DNA from 2 places in the Vibrio sp. WZ-1 genome. Region 2 is predicted to be linked to the other one. Evidence: predicted binding sites of a transcription regulator. Region 2 holds the regulator's gene; the other holds the start of a gene.
The links. Region 2 encodes PurR, which represses purine synthesis genes. Its sites were predicted from a motif close to TNANGNAAACGTTTNCNTNA; they were not measured.
Positions count from the first base shown of each region.

Region 1: ACTS60_RS11050 (formate--tetrahydrofolate ligase) is a predicted target of PurR. The motif match lies at 6,609-6,628, and genes of this name have one in related genera.

Region 1 covers NZ_JBQEQR010000074.1:186,859-194,783, forward strand. Annotated here, with positions in the region: gene ACTS60_RS11020 (methyl-accepting chemotaxis protein) at 1-401, shown strand, start outside; gene ACTS60_RS11025 (HAD-IA family hydrolase) at 1,135-1,797, opposite strand; gene ACTS60_RS11030 (HD domain-containing phosphohydrolase) at 2,022-3,818, opposite strand; gene ACTS60_RS11035 (flavodoxin) at 3,887-4,396, opposite strand; gene ACTS60_RS11040 (CreA family protein) at 4,548-5,021, shown strand; gene ACTS60_RS11045 (inosine/guanosine kinase) at 5,153-6,457, shown strand; gene ACTS60_RS11050 (formate--tetrahydrofolate ligase) at 6,695-7,925, shown strand, end outside.
Region 2 covers NZ_JBQEQR010000080.1:113,538-121,462, reverse strand. Annotated here, with positions in the region: gene glgC (glucose-1-phosphate adenylyltransferase) at 97-1,314, shown strand; gene glgA (glycogen synthase GlgA) at 1,304-2,761, shown strand; gene ACTS60_RS17170 (alpha/beta fold hydrolase) at 2,883-3,686, shown strand; gene ACTS60_RS17165 (putative signal transducing protein) at 3,719-4,036, opposite strand; gene ACTS60_RS17160 (TVP38/TMEM64 family protein) at 4,033-4,728, opposite strand; gene ACTS60_RS17155 (TfoX/Sxy family DNA transformation protein) at 4,844-5,434, opposite strand; cyclic di-GMP riboswitch class I at 5,551-5,641, opposite strand; gene purR (HTH-type transcriptional repressor PurR) at 5,913-6,917, opposite strand; gene torD (molecular chaperone TorD) at 7,365-7,925, opposite strand, start outside.

The sequences.
Region 1 (7,925 bases), on a different contig from region 2:
CCGACGAGGTTCGTACGCTCGCAAGCAGAACTCAGCAGGCAACTGTAGAGATTCAGGCAATGATTGAAAAGTTACAATCAGAAAGCCAAAATATCGCTTCAATCACGCAGCAAACAGTAAAACAAGCGCAAACAAGCAGCCAGTTGATTGATGAAATTGGTCAAGATGTACAATCTATAGCGGATTCAGCTCGTTCATTGATGGATATGAGTATTCAGATCTCAACTTCAGCAGAAGAGCAAAGTGCTGTCGCTAATGATATCGCGTCTGAATTATCTGACATTCGAACCCAATCAAATACCATCAAAGACGTTGCCGAGCAATCGACTGTCGGTGTAGCAAACCTTACTCAAGCGTCTGTTTCGCTTGGTAAGATATTAGAACGCTACCGAACAGCATAGAGATTTGTATATAAATAGGGCTCCCAATTGGAGCCCTTCTTTTATCTACAACACTTGTACTCTAAAAAACAGTCGATAAAAGACAGGAACAACACATAATGTAAGTATTGTTCCAACTGCCACCCCAAACATCAAAACGATAGCCATTGAACACAGGAACTTACCTCACCGCCTGATATCGCAATGCAAGTCAAACCGAGCATCTAATTAAAAGCGAATTGGTTGTTATCTTCCAATCTTAGATTTGGAGCGGCATCAACTTGAAGTGGCGTCACTCCACTTTTGTAGACTAGAAAATAGCTGTAAGGCGTAATGAGAAAGTAGATCATTTCACAAAGAATTCGTCAATTAATAGAATTCACTGTACATTAACAAGATGACATTCTGCACCACAAACGGAATGATATACTTTGAAGTGAGTCTCAATTAAATTAGACTCTTGTTCAAAGATCGTTCAAATACGTTTTGATTGGGCTATTCTCGAAGTGTCAACATTGAATTGCTGCTGGTGACTTTATGAAAAAAAAAGAATATAAGAATAATTTAGAAGAACTAAACTGTCCCCTTTGCCAAGGTGACGAATATATTATTTCCAGTGATGGAGAAAAGTTTACATGTGCCGCATGTGGCTTCCACACAAGAAACTTTTCATCCGTTCAGTGCCTTCATCAAACGCCTTTGATACAATCGAAATTCAAGCACATTCACACTCTCAGCAAAATTTGCCATTAGATCATAAACAAACAATTTGCTCTTTGAGTTCTTCTAAATGGTGCACACGAATGACACGTTCGTCTTCAACTAGGTTGATTGGTGCGCCATTATACAGTTGAACCGTTTTGATTCCCGCGTTCAAACCTGCCTCAATCCCTTTGGGAGTATCGTCGACGTACAGACATTCGCTAGGAAGAAATCCCATATTCATTGCGCTGTAAAGAACAAGATCCGGCTCTGGCTTCCAACTATTCGCATCAAACGCTGAAAATACCTTTCCTTTGAATGCTCGCAATAACCCTGTAAGCTCCAGTGAAAATTCAATCTTGTCTTTGGGGCCATTAGAAGCCACACAATACTCAATCCCCTTGTCGTTTAAGTATTCAATCAGCTCTTTAGCACCTTGCATTGGCTCAAGATTACGAACAAATAGCTCTTTTACTTGTTCACGATACTGTGGTTCAAGAACATCCAGTGAAACACGCAATCCCGCACGTTGTTTTGCATCACTCAAAATATCAGCTAACTTGCCACCTTTAAAGTGCGCGACACAGTCATCGAAGGGGATTTCAACGTTGTAGTGACTGAAAACGTTGACCAAAGCTTGGCAACACAACCTTTCGCTATCTACCAATGTGCCATCACAATCGAAAATGACACATTTGACACTATTTATCGCCATGACGTTCTCCCAAAATCACTGTACATTTTCGTTATAATAAACTTTAGATGTACTTCTGATTCTATTGCCGATATTCAAAATCGACTTAATTATTTTTACTAAAAATGTAATCCCATGATATTTAAGTTTAGAAATCTTTAAACGATATAGTTTGCATTTTCTGTAAATTAGTGGTGAAAATTAGGAAAATTCTGGACAAGATCACCGATTTGTTTTCTGTAGCCTTAATTAGTGAGATCTCTATCCGTAGAAAGGCTGGTGATGCTCTCAAAATCAGGATGCATATTTCGAACTTCTACAAAATCATCTAGATTATCCAATAGCAATTGGCACAAAAATGGGTCGAACTGCCACCCTCTTTCTTTTTCGAACAGCTCAATAACCTCTTGAATGCTCCATGCTCTCTTGTAGCAGCGCTCACTCAACAGTGCATCAAAGACGTCCACAATTGCGGTGATTCGTGCAAATAGGTGAATATTCTCACCTCTAAGACCGTTCGGGTACCCATTTCCATCCCAGCGTTCATGGTGCTCATGAGCAACAATTGCTGCTAGTTTCGTTACATCACCTTCTTTGGTGTTGAGTAAATCAAATCCCTTCGTAGTGTGAAGCTTCATCACTTCCCATTCATCTGGAGTGAGAGGCCCGCATTTATCCAAAATAGACTCTGGAACAGATATTTTCCCAACGTCGTGCATTGGAGAAATGATCTCTATCATTTCTATTTCACGATGACTCAATCCGCACAGCTCTGCCAATTTTGCAGATAGTTTTGCAACTCGCTTAACGTGGTTACCCGTCTCTCCCGAACGAGATTCAATCGCTTCACCTAATACGTGTATCATCTCTTTTTGAACACTCAAGGTCCTTTTTTGTAGAACCACTATTTTACGGTTCTTTCTGTCAATTTCTTTTCGTTGACGAATAACCATAAACTGAACCACGACAATTAAAGAGAGCACACCAATAATCGCACCTACAACTAATAGGGTTTTGTAATTTATCGTTATTAGCGGCGCTGGTTTGTTGATTATTTTTGCCGATTTCGGTATCAAATAGCGGCTGATGCGGTACTTCTCTATTGCAACATAATCAAGCACCGCTTCAGTAACAGGTTGCTCTTTTAGAGTTGGTAAGAGCGACAAACCGACCTTACCAGCCATCATTTCTGCAGCTTCAAATCCAAAGTTTTTAGAGCGGTTTAAATAACCTCCAAGAATGCCCGGCTCGCCTAAATAGTGCTCCCAAAACACAAAGACAGGAGCAGCACTTGAGGCACCAATGACATGAGATATTTCTTGGTAAGTGTGGTATTTACCTTTGTTTGTCTCAGTATTGTAGTGAGTGAGCAATACCGCATCATCCGGTGAGATATGCTGCAAAAACTCAGCGGTCTCGCTCAACGTCCTATTACGAATTTCCACTACGTTGATTTGTGGAAAATGGTTCATATGCTCGACTACGCGTTGACGAATATGTTCACTTGTTATGCTGCGATCAGCCAAATAGTAAAGATTCTTGATTTTGGGGCGCAACTTAATAATTAAATTGATATTTTCATCAATGCGATCAACCTCATATAGCACACTGCCATTGGTGGAAACGTTAGCTAATGTCGCTTTTAAGTTATTGATTCCGACTGCAACTATTGGAGTCTTGCGCTCAGGATTAGGATAGTATGTTTTAATAAACTGAAGGGCAGCATCATCCGACACAATGACGCCATCAAATTGATAGCCTTCATATTTGACTTGAAGATAATTGCCCATTCTCTGAAGGTAACCATGAGAATGTACGCGTTTTGAGTCGAGATACTCTATCGAAAGCTTCACTTCACCAGTGGCCTGCGCGAAGCCTTCTTCAATACCGTGCTGAATATCATTCGTCCATTGATAAGATGGATCATAGGAGTGAAGCACCAAAATACGCTTCACATCCCAAGAGTTTTCATTGCTAGCACTTACCGCGGTTGTCCCTAACCATAAAATAACAGCTAACCAACGCGTTAAACGCTTTTTCATTTCTAACTAACCAATGGAAAATTTGCCGATATAGTAGGTCTGCTTGTATGTACAGATATCGACTTGGATCAAGTTTCAGCGATTATTGTTTCATATAATTTGTCTGATTCCGCTAGTTTTTTAGCTAAATCACCAACAAAGTTCTGTTTGTCTAAGTTTTGAGAGACGACGACATCGGATATTAACGTTTGCTTCTCATACTGACTGACAATTGCTGCTGCTGTTGGCTCTCCATCGTGAAAACCAACATACAGCTCATATTCCGAAGACAAAATAATCTGGGTAAGGAACTCAATGATGAGGTCTTGTTGCTCTTTATATTCCCATCTACTTGATTGAAGCAAGGCAAACATAATCGTCAAGCGATGAAAATCAACTAAATAGATGTTCTCAGCAGATGTCTGTGTTGCTTTAGAGAGAAGAGAAGACGAGTCAAGAAGCGAAAATTCGCACGCTTTACTTGCTTCAAGATAGAGCTCACGCCCCTTGATGCTTTCTGGTGTAGGGAATTCCACTTCCACCAAGTTATACAGCCAATCGTTCTTTTTGTTAACGGCTGTTAACTGCTGTTCGTTCATTTAAAACAACCTCATAGGCTTTGGTTTGCCGTACATTAGCATGAAGACTGTAACAAACATAGCTAAACACCTGAGGTAAAGCCAAATTTTGTTTTAATCGTGTGCGTCTGATAAATTGAATCAATAAACTAGCCTATTTAAGGGATAAAAAATGAAAAAACGCTTGCTCGCTTTAGGTTTGGTAACGGTCTTAGCTGGATGTGGCGACAATGAAGTCGGTGATGTATCGCTAGGAATGTTCACCATGAAAGACATTAAGATCGGTCACCTACAAGATGAAGTAGTGACAGGTGTGACTTGCCATATTGCGTCGATAGAAGCAAACCTGAGCTTGTCAGATCCAAGTGACAGCTCCATTTCGTGTCGTCAGACCGGCGATATCACCCCAGAGATGATTGCTAAGATCGATAAGAGCAAATCGGGTGAAGTGGTGTTTAAGAAATCGAAGAGCATCTTCTTTAAAACGATGAAAGTACGTCGTATCTACGACCCGGAAAATCAAACCCTGCTTTACTTGTCCTACACCACTAAAGAAACTGAAGGCAGCTTCAAGCACAGCTTATCGACCGTTCCATTGTACGGAACAAAGGCTTACGTCGAACCGGCTGTAACTCCTACAAATTAATCCCTAGTCGGTGCTAAAAACATCAGCCCGCTGCTTTTTTCAGCGGGCGAACTTCTTTGCAATAAAACGCAACGATTTTTCAGAATTTTGTGATACAATCCCGCCTCTTTTTTTCTCAATCAAGAACAAGCATGAAGTTTCCCGGTCAGCGTAAATCTAAACACTACTTCCCAACTCACGCTCGAGATCCATTAGTCCACCAAACTCGACAGGCGCCAAAGCTGTACCGCCCAACAATTGTCGGTGTTGGTCAAACCATCGTTGATATCGAAGCGCGTGTAGATGATGCGTTTTTAGAAAAGTACAACCTTAGTAAAGGACACTCTCTCGTTCTTGAAGAGAGCAAAGCAGACGCACTATATGAAGAGTTGGTAGAGCAAGGCCTGATCACTCACCAATACCCTGGTGACACAATCGGTAACACACTACACAACTACTCTGTACTTGCAGACAGCAAATCAGTACTTCTTGGTGTCATGTCTAAGAACATCCAAGTCGGTTCATTCGCATACCGTTACCTATGTCGCACCTCTTCACGTATGAACCTGAACCATTTACAAACCGTAGATGGTCCCATCGGTCGTTGCTACACCTTAATTTCTCAAGACGGTGAACGTACTTTCGCGATTAACGAAGGTCACATGAACAAACTGTCTCCAGAAAGTGTTCCTGAAGAAGTATTTAAGAAAGCGTCTGCTCTAGTTGTATCTTCTTACCTAATGCGTGGAAAGAAAGAAGACCAAATGCCTCAAGCGGTGCAAAAAGCTATCGATTTTGCCAAGAAGCACGATGTCCCTGTTGTACTAACACTAGGTACAAAATACGTAATCGAAGGCAATGCTGAGTGGTGGCAAGAATACATTCGCGAAAATGTGTCTGTGGTCGCGATGAATGAAGAAGAAGGTGCTGCACTTACCGGCGAAACCGATCCACTCGCAGCCGCGGATAAAGCGCTTGAGTGGGTTGACCTTGTTTTATGTACCGCAGGCCCTGATGGTCTTTACATGGCGGGGTACACTGAAGAGCAAGTGAAACGTGAAACCACGCATGACATCCTTGAAGGTTCTATCGAAGAGTTCAATAAGTTTGAATTCAGTCGTGCGATGCGTAAAGAAGACTGTAAACAACCGATGAAAGTTTACTCTCATATTGGCCCTTATCTAGGTGGCCCTCTTGAGATTAAGAACACTAACGGTGCAGGTGATGCGGCATTGTCTGCACTTCTACACGACATGGCAGCAAACTCTTTCCACCAGAAAGAGGTGCCGAACTCAGAAAAACACGAAGTCCGCTGCCTAACTTACTCTTCTCTATCTCAGATTTGTAAGTACGCTAACCGCGTAAGCTACGAAGTGCTAACTCAGCACTCTCCTCGCCTATCTCGTGCGCTTCCTGAGCGCGAAGACAGCCTAGAAGAGACTTACTGGGATCGCTAAGAACCAGGCACTTAGAGCGAAAAATATGCGAAGGTCACCGTTTGGTGACCTTTTTGTTTTGATCTAGCGCAGTATTTAGTGTTTTTTGTTATTATGTAGCACGCTAAGGCGCATGAACTGCTTTACACCTCTTATTTAACCAGTATTATTCTCGCGCAAACGTTTGCGCAACAACAATACAGTCTTTCGATTGCTTGATGTTGAACGCCACGTGTTAGCCATTTTTTTGGAGTATCCATGCAGTCTGATATTGAAATTTGCCGAAACACACCGTTGTCTTCTATCGCTACTGTCGCAGCAAATGCTGGTCTTTTGCCGCACGAATTCGATACACACGGAAAACACAAAGCTAAAGTTCATCCCCAATGTCTTGAACGCTTAAACGCTAACCAAGATGGTAAATTGGTGTTGGTCACTGCAATTACGCCTACCCCATTAGGCGAAGGCAAAACCGTAACCACAATCGGCCTATCCCAAGGTCTATCTAAAATCAATCAATCGGTAATCGCATGTATTCGTCAACCTTCGATGGGGCCAGTTTTTGGCGTCAAAGGGGGCGCTGCTGGCGGCGGCTACTCTCAAGTCGCTCCCATGGACGAGCTGAACCTTCACCTTACTGGTGATATTCATGCAGTCACAGCAGCACATAACTTAGCTTCAGCGGCACTTGATGCTCGCCTTTACCATGAGCAACGTGAAGGCTACAGCGCATTTGAAGCACGCACTGGTTTAAAAGCATTGAAAATCGATGTTGAGCGAATCACATGGAAGCGCGTTATGGACCACAATGACCGTGCACTGCGCATGGTGAAGATCGGTTTAAACGAAGAAGGCAAAACCATCAACGGCTTCGAACGTGAAGAAGGTTTTGATATTTCTGCCGCGTCCGAGCTCATGGCTATCCTTGCCCTTGCGAAAGATCTTAAAGACTTACGTCAGCGTATTGGTCGCATTGTCGTTGCGTATGATCTAGATGGCAACCCAGTGACAACCGAAGACTTGCAAGTTGCTGGTGCAATGGCAGTTACACTAAAAGAGACGATTGCACCAACGTTGATGCAAACACTTGAAGGTGTCCCTACGCTTATTCACGCTGGCCCGTTTGCAAATATAGCCCATGGTAACTCTTCCATCATAGCAGACCAGATTGCATTGAAACTTTCTAGTTACGTTGTCACCGAGGCAGGTTTCGGCTCTGACATGGGGTTTGAGAAAGCCTGTAACATCAAAGCTTCTGCTGCTAACCGAGCACCAGATTGCGTTGTAATTGTCGCGACCCTTCGTGGTTTGAAAGCAAACTCAGGTCACTACGATTTGCGCCCTGGTATGGCAATTCCAGATTCTATTTTCAACCCAGACCAAGCTGCACTTGAAGCTGGCTTCGAAAACCTGAAATGGCACGTCAATAACGTGCATAAATACGGAATCCCTGCAGTTGTTGCCATCAACCAGTTCCCACAAGATTCAG
Region 2 (7,925 bases):
AGTAGATACTATAAGGTATCCGCTCGATTACCCCTGAGGCTTATCATGATCGAGTGGATATGGAAATCCAAGCTATAACTATATGGAGAACAACGAATGGCTGGTGTTTTGGGAATGATTCTTGCTGGCGGTGAAGGCTCTCGTCTGAGACCTTTAACGGAATCCCGCAGTAAACCTTCGGTCCCTTTTGGCGGAAGTTACCGACTTATTGATTTCGCTTTGAACAACTTCGTGAATGCCGACTTGATGCGCATTTACGTCCTAACTCAATTTAAATCTCAATCTTTGTTTCATCACATGAAAAAGGGGTGGAACATCAATGGCATCACAGATCGCTTTATCGATCCAATTCCTGCACAAATGCGCACAGGTAAGCGTTGGTATGAAGGCACAGCTGATGCGATCTATCAAAACCTACGTTTTATGGAACTGGCAGAACCTGATCAGGTATGTATCTTCGGTTCAGACCATATCTATAAAATGGATATCAAACAGATGCTGGCTTTCCACGAAGAAAAAGAAGCGTCTTTAACGGTTTCAGCGTTGCGAATGCCGTTATCTGAAGCGTCTCAATTTGGTGTTATCGAAGTGGATGCAGAAGGCCGTATGGTCGGTTTTGAAGAGAAACCAGAAAGTCCTAAATCCATCCCTGGAGACCCAGAACACGCGCTTGTATCTATGGGCAACTACGTGTTCGAAGCACAGACTCTATTTGCTGAATTGATTGAAGATGCCGACAATGAAGCCTCTACGCACGATTTTGGCAAAGACATCATTCCTAAGATGTTCCCGCGCGGCGACGTATTCGTGTATGACTTCAGTACAAACCGTATTACTGGTGAAAAGGAAGAAGTGTACTGGCGTGATGTAGGTACGATTGATGCCTATTGGCAAGCTCATATGGATCTACTTGAGAAAGACGCTCCGTTTTCGCTATACAACCGTAAATGGCCACTGCACACCTACTACCCACCATTACCGCCAGCGACCTTTACCGACTCAGATAATGGTCGAGTCCAGATCATCGATAGTTTGGTATGTAATGGCAGCTATGTGCGTGGATCTCGTATTGAAAAATCGGTGCTGGGTTTCCGCAGTAACATTGCCTCAGCGTGTGACATCAGCCAATGCATATTGCTAGGTGATGTTAAAGTGGGTGAAGGCTGTGTGCTTCATCGCGTGATCGTAGATAAGGATGCCGATATCGCACCTGGTACACAAATTGGTGTTAATCTGCAAGAAGACAAGAAACACTACCATGTGTCAGAGGATGGTGTTGTTGTTATTCCAAAAGGAGCACGTGTTGGCTACTAACAATTTGTCTGTTCTGTTTGTAGCATCTGAGGTCGAAGGGCTGATTAAAAGTGGTGGCTTGGCTGATGTAGCCAAGGCACTGCCGCAAGCGCTTCAAAATCATCAGCAAGATGTACGAATTTCTATTCCTGCCTATACAGGCATAGAACAGTTGTCGGAAGCTGAGACTGTACTAGAAACAGAATTAACGAGTTGGCCTCATACCGCTTATCGAGTTTTAAAGCTAATGCTTGGGGATAATCAAGTTTACTTGATAGATTGTCCGCCGTATTTCAATCGTCCTTCCATGTATGCAGAAAATAACCAAGCCTACACTGACAACGGCGAGCGCTTTGCTTTTTTCAGCGCAGCTTGCCTTGATATGTTACCAAAGCTTGGCTTCCAACCAGACATCGTTCATGCCAATGACTGGCATACGGGCTTAGTTCCATTCCTACTCAAACATCGATATGGAAACGACGCCTTTTTTGCAAATACTCGCAGTGTTATCTCGATTCATAATGCGGTATTTAAAGGGGTATTTAGCTACGATGATGTCCAGTGCCTTCCTGAGTTCCATAGCCGAAACGTGCCTGACGCAGCTGTTAGTGCTACACACATCACGATGCTAAAAGCAGGTGTGATGAATGCAGATAAGATCAATGCTGTAAGTCCTACCTATGCTGAAGAGCTTAAAACCGAGCTTGGAAGTCACGGTATGGCATGGGAGTTTCAGCAACGCTCGACGGATTTGGTTGGTATTCTTAACGGTTGTGATTACAGTGCGTGGAATCCAGAAACCGATCCTAACCTGCCATTGAACTACAAAGCGAATCGTCAAAGCATGGTTCGTGGTAAGAATGCGTGTAAGAAAGCGCTTCAAGAAAAGCTTGGGCTAGAAGAATCCGACTGTGCGATGTTTGGTATGGTATGCCGCCTAACTCAACAAAAAGGTGTGCATTACTTACTACCAGCGTTAGCAGACTTTCTTAAGCACGATGTTCAAGTTGTGGTTGTTGGAACGGGTGATCCTATCTTAGCGGCTCAGTTGAGAGATGTGTCAGCACAGTTTGCCAATAAGTTTATTTTTGTTGAAGCCTACGATAACGAGCTCGCCCACTTAGTCGAGGCCGCTTCTGATTTCTTCTTGATGCCTTCAGAGTTTGAACCTTGTGGTTTGAATCAGATCTACAGCATGGCTTATGGCACCTTACCAATCGTTCGTGGAGTGGGGGGGCTTAAAGATAGTGTCAATGATTACGATGTTGATTCCGCGGATGCGACAGGTTTTGTTTTTTACGAACCAACACCTCAAGGATTACTTCTGACGATGTTGAGAGCGTTGTTGCTTTATGCACAAAATACGAACGAAGTAAGGCGTGTTCAGCTCCAAGCTATGCAAAAAGATTTCTGTTGGCACAAAGCTGCAGAAGAATATTTGCAGCTGTATAGGGCTGCGTTAAATTAACGCAAAATTTTTAAAAATTGTAACTAAAGGCACCGAATGAGGTGCCTTTATTACCTTGTACTTATAGAGTGTGGTAGGATTTACTCACACTTTTTCATACAGAATGTTTTCAGACTGATAAATGACTCAGCCACTTCTATTCCATAAAACCTATATACATCCCACCAGTAATGAGTGGGTCGTTTTCGTACATGGTGCTGGTGGCAGTTCGTCAATATGGTTTAAGCAACTTAAGGCATATAAAGAACACTTTAATTTAGTTTTAATTGACCTGCGTGGACATGGTAAATCAAATCAGTTAATCAAAGAGTTGATGACAAGTCGCTATACTTTTACGGAAGTTACGCAAGACATTCTAAAAGTTTTGGACCACCTTAAGATTCAATCGGCTCATTTTGTTGGTATGTCTCTGGGGACCATCATTGTTCGTAACCTTGCTGAACTAGCCTCGGAACGCGTACGTTCTATGGTTCTCGGTGGGGCGGTAACACGTCTGAATACACGTTCTCAAATTCTGGTGAAACTTGGCAACCTTGGAAAACATATTCTGCCTTATATGTGGCTATATAAGCTGTTTGCCTACATTGTGATGCCACAGAAAAACCAACGTGAATCGCGACATTTATTCATTCGTGAAGCGAAGAAGTTGTGTCAAAAAGAGTTCAAACGCTGGTTTATCTTGGCCGCTGACGTTAACCCTTTGATGAAATACTTTAAAGATCGTGAACTCCCGATTCCAACGCTGTACTTGATGGGCGATAGAGATTACATGTTTATCAAACCAGTTAAAGAGATGGTTGCGGTACACAAGCAAAGTGTTTTACGTGAGATCCCTGACTGTGGTCATGTGTGTAATGTAGAAAGGCCAGATGACTTTAATCAACACTCCATCGAGTTCATTAAGCAGCAGAGTTTAGCTGCCTAAATCCGAAATGATTGAAAAGATAAGGGGAGCCATTAAGGCTCTCCTATTTGATACCCGCATTGCCAACATGCACCAAACTGCCCTTCATTCTGCTCCAAACAATTAGGACATTGCCAATCTTGGTAACTCTGCTCTGCTTGTTTTTGATAGTCTTCGACAATGGCTGAAGCTTTCAATTGTTGCTCAGGATATAAAAGCCAAACATAAGGGTCTGTATCATTACCAAATGGCAATTCCCCCTTTAATCCGAACATCCCTTCGCCTCTTACTTCACAGCCTATCTGCTCGGTCTTGAGAAGCTCACAGACGATATGAGCTTCAGCGGGATTTTTTGCGATGAATACCTTCATTGCGCATTTCCATTTTGTTGTACTTGAGTTGGGCGGATTTTATTCATTACCCACTTGGCGATGATTGGAAACAAACCAAGTAGTGCAAATGATGCTAATACGGTGGGAGACACAATACCTGAAAGGCTATCTATGGTGGCTAATTGAGTCCCCGCATTCAGGTAAACAGCTGTACCCGGTAACATACCTACTTGGCTGGTTAAATAGAACCGTGCAATCGTCATAGGTGTCAATCCCATCAGCAAGTTGATAAGAAAAAATGGAAAGACGGGAATTAAGCGTAGAGAAAACAGGTAAAAGGCCCCATCTTTTTCAACGCCTTGGTTAATGGCATTCAGTTTGTTTCCAAACTTACTTTGTACCCATTCTCTCAATAAGTAACGGCTACTTAAGAAGGCAACTGTTGCGCCAATGGTGCTGGCAAAAGAAACCAATAAGAGACTGGTCCAGAAACCAAATAGAGCAGCACCCAGAAGCGTTACTACGGCAGCTCCGGGAATGGAGAAAGCGGTGATAGCTATATACGCAAAGAAATAAGTTGCTGCAGCAAGTACGAAATTTTGGCTAATAAAAGTGTTCAACGCCTCTTGCTGTGCCTTGGCGTTTTCTAGGGTTAGATATTGACCAAAACTCACACCTAAAAAGACAATCGTCGCGAGTAGGATCAGTCCTAAAATCAGTTTCTTATTCATATCTATCACTCCATTTCTGCTTCTTAGATAATAAGACAGAATGGAGTGAGAAAAAATTTCAAAAAAACCGCAGTGTAAAACTGCGGTTTATGAATTCCTGGAGCTCAAACTTGTGTTATGAGAGGTGGTTAATTAGCTCTTCTCGACGAGATTGAGGTACAACACTCCAATGAGTACCATTAATGGCGCCCTCAAGGGCCCACAGTAACTCGATGCTTACAGAAGCTGTATGTGTTTCTTGGATCGCCTTGTACGCGTTTAACGCCCCTTGTTCTTCAAGCTGCGTAACAGAATCTATGCCTGCTTTCTTAAGCATTCTCTCTGTTGCTAGCCTAAGGTTCGGTAGATCTTTTAAACGAGTCGGTTTAGAGCTGGCTTGCTGTTCTTTTTCAAGCTTTGCAGTTTCGAGCGAACTTTTGGCTACTTCCACTAAGTGTTGTGGTGTGTCCCAAAGGTCTGGTGAAACGGCATAGTACTTTGTGACTACAGGAAATCCACGCTTCTTGTATACGTAAGGTTTAAGTCCCTGAGTTTCAAAGTCTGAAGATGTCTTTTTATCGGCTCTGATATGAAGCTGGTTGTTAACGACTAATGCAAACATTGTTTCATCAGCAAAAAGGCCAAAGCCGCCAAACATTGAGCGTGACTTGATCGTACCAAGCACCTCAAAAAGCTTCATAGAGTCTTTGAGTATCGGTTTATCCATGATGTGTTATCTCGGTGTAATTTAAATTACGCCACCAAAAATCAGGTCCGAGAGATTAGCAAACGCATGCAGACACAATGTCATTAAAGGGTAAACTCGTCATATGCATACTTGCCATCGGTAACCCCGCTACCATGCTATCTCATGCGATAGTTTAGGCCGGAAGCTTTGCGTCCCACTCTTTAGAGTGGTTTGCCCTGTGCGTGACACTGAAAGCATACTTCCTACATTGGACTAATATCACATTCTGCGCTTGTAAATGTGATCTTGGTTCAGTTAATAGTTATTTTTTCGTGAGTTAAGTTTCATAGATTAACAAAGTGGTCTACCAGGAAATTGTCAGCGCTAGAGAGTTGACTGTACGAAGAAATAACAAGTCTGCAAAGTTCTACATACAGAACTGTTGTCATGGATGGGTTGTTAAATAAAAAGCATCCATATGGATGCTTTTTGATGATGAGTAAACGAGCACTAAAGATTAGTTGATCTTTCTAACCGTGTTTCTAATCACGATCTCTGGCTGCATTTCAAACACTCGTTTTTCGTGTTCTTTATCTTTGATACGCTCTAGTAGGATCTCAAAAGCGTTTTTACCCACACGACGTTTTGGTTGGTGGATAGTCGTTAGTGGTGGTGAGAAGTACTCTGCCAGCTCAATGTTGTCATAGCCGATAACAGAAACATCATCTGGTACCTTGATACCGTTCTGCTGAAGGCGGCTCATCAAGCCAAGTGCCATCGTGTCATTGAAACAGAAAACTGCGGTAGGGCGTTTTTCCATTGCAGTAATGTTATCTGCCGCTAGCACAGCGGTATCACACTCAAAGTTGCCTTCAAGAATCCAATCTTCGTTAACCGCAAGGTTTGCTTCTGCCATTGCACGACGATAACCCGCAATACGCTCTTGGCACGCAGCTTTTTCGAAGTGACCGCTTAAACACGCGATGTCTGTGTGACCATTGTCGATCAGATATTTTGTCGCGATGTAACCGCCTTCTTCTGAGTTATCAATGATCTTGTCTGCTTGTGAGCTTTCTGGACCCCAGTCCATCACAACTTTAGGTATGTCTGAGTGACGGTCAAGCATCTCTTTTAGTTCTTCCGTCAGATCAGAACACATTACTAGAATGCCATCTACACGCTTTTCAGCGAGCATGCGGATGTAGTCACGTTGCTTCTCGTAAATACCGCCCGTGTTACATAGGATAAGAGTGTAACCTTGACGGTAACAGTAGCTCTCAACACCATCGATTACTTCAGAGAAGAACAGGTTGGTAGATTGAGTTACTAGCATACCGATGGTACGAGTTGAGTTGCACTTTAAACTGCGTGCAACGGCACTTGGTGCGTAATTAAGTTCATCCACCGCTTTCATTACTTTTTCTTGAGTTGCTTCTGCAACAAAGCGAGTTTTATTAATTACGTGCGAAACCGTAGTGGTAGAAACGCCGGCTAAGCGAGCAACGTCTTTAATAGTGGCCATAAATGATGTCCTGTATCGAGCTACTGTAAATACCGTAGTGAAGACAACCATACGCTTAGGGTCTTGCGCAAACCGAGCAACTGCGAATAGGGGCATTGCTGAGATATTTGGCAGCGGTTGTTCCGAAATCGGTATAAAAAGGTTTGTAGCAACATTTATCGCTGAGTCTCATATTCCTTTCTTATACTAAGTGAGGAATTGGTCAGCAATCCTGTTAAGAAAACACAAAAACCGCTTTATTTCAGCGGTTTACATATAAATCATATTTAATCGTTTGCGCTCACATTTTAGACTGATGCGGGCAAGCTGGCAATGTTTTAAGCAGCTGTTTTGTGCCTCGGAGGTCACAGTTTAACGGCTAAATGGATTGTATTTCTCTGCGCCAGATTAAAAACAAACGAATAAAATAGGGAGTCTGAATGACAGACTCCCCAAAATAGGCGGCAATTATTCACCAAGAAGGTAGGTGCTGTCCAGTTTACAAAATGCAATTAATAGTTGCGCGACACTAACATAGAAGCCAAATTCATCGAATTGCTTACATTTAGCGGCAAACTGAGGTAGCCATGTCAAAAGGTGTTGCTGGATGAACTCATTTTGCTTTTCGAATGCATCTTCCATGTGTTTTTCCTGCTCGAGTTCATTTGAGCGGATAATCATATTGCCTAAAAAATCTAACTCGACTGCTAAATGATCCGCAGGCTCTTTTAGATTTTCGTCAACTTGCACACCAAAGTCTGCCATCAGCCTTTCCATCTCTTCTGCTGGTTTATCGTTTAATAAACCAGATTCACCGATGTACATTGAGGCATAAGGTAGCGCACCGTGCTTTTCTGTTTTAAGAAAAAGTTCACAGAAGTCCGCAGCTAGCTCTAACTGAGCATCTTCACGATCTTGTAGGCGGTTAAGCGCATCAACAAGGGCATTAACGGATGGTTTGAGTGTTTCATTTTCACCTAAACCAGCTAAAAAGCTTCGAATTTCAACACTATGATAAGATTCCAGTTC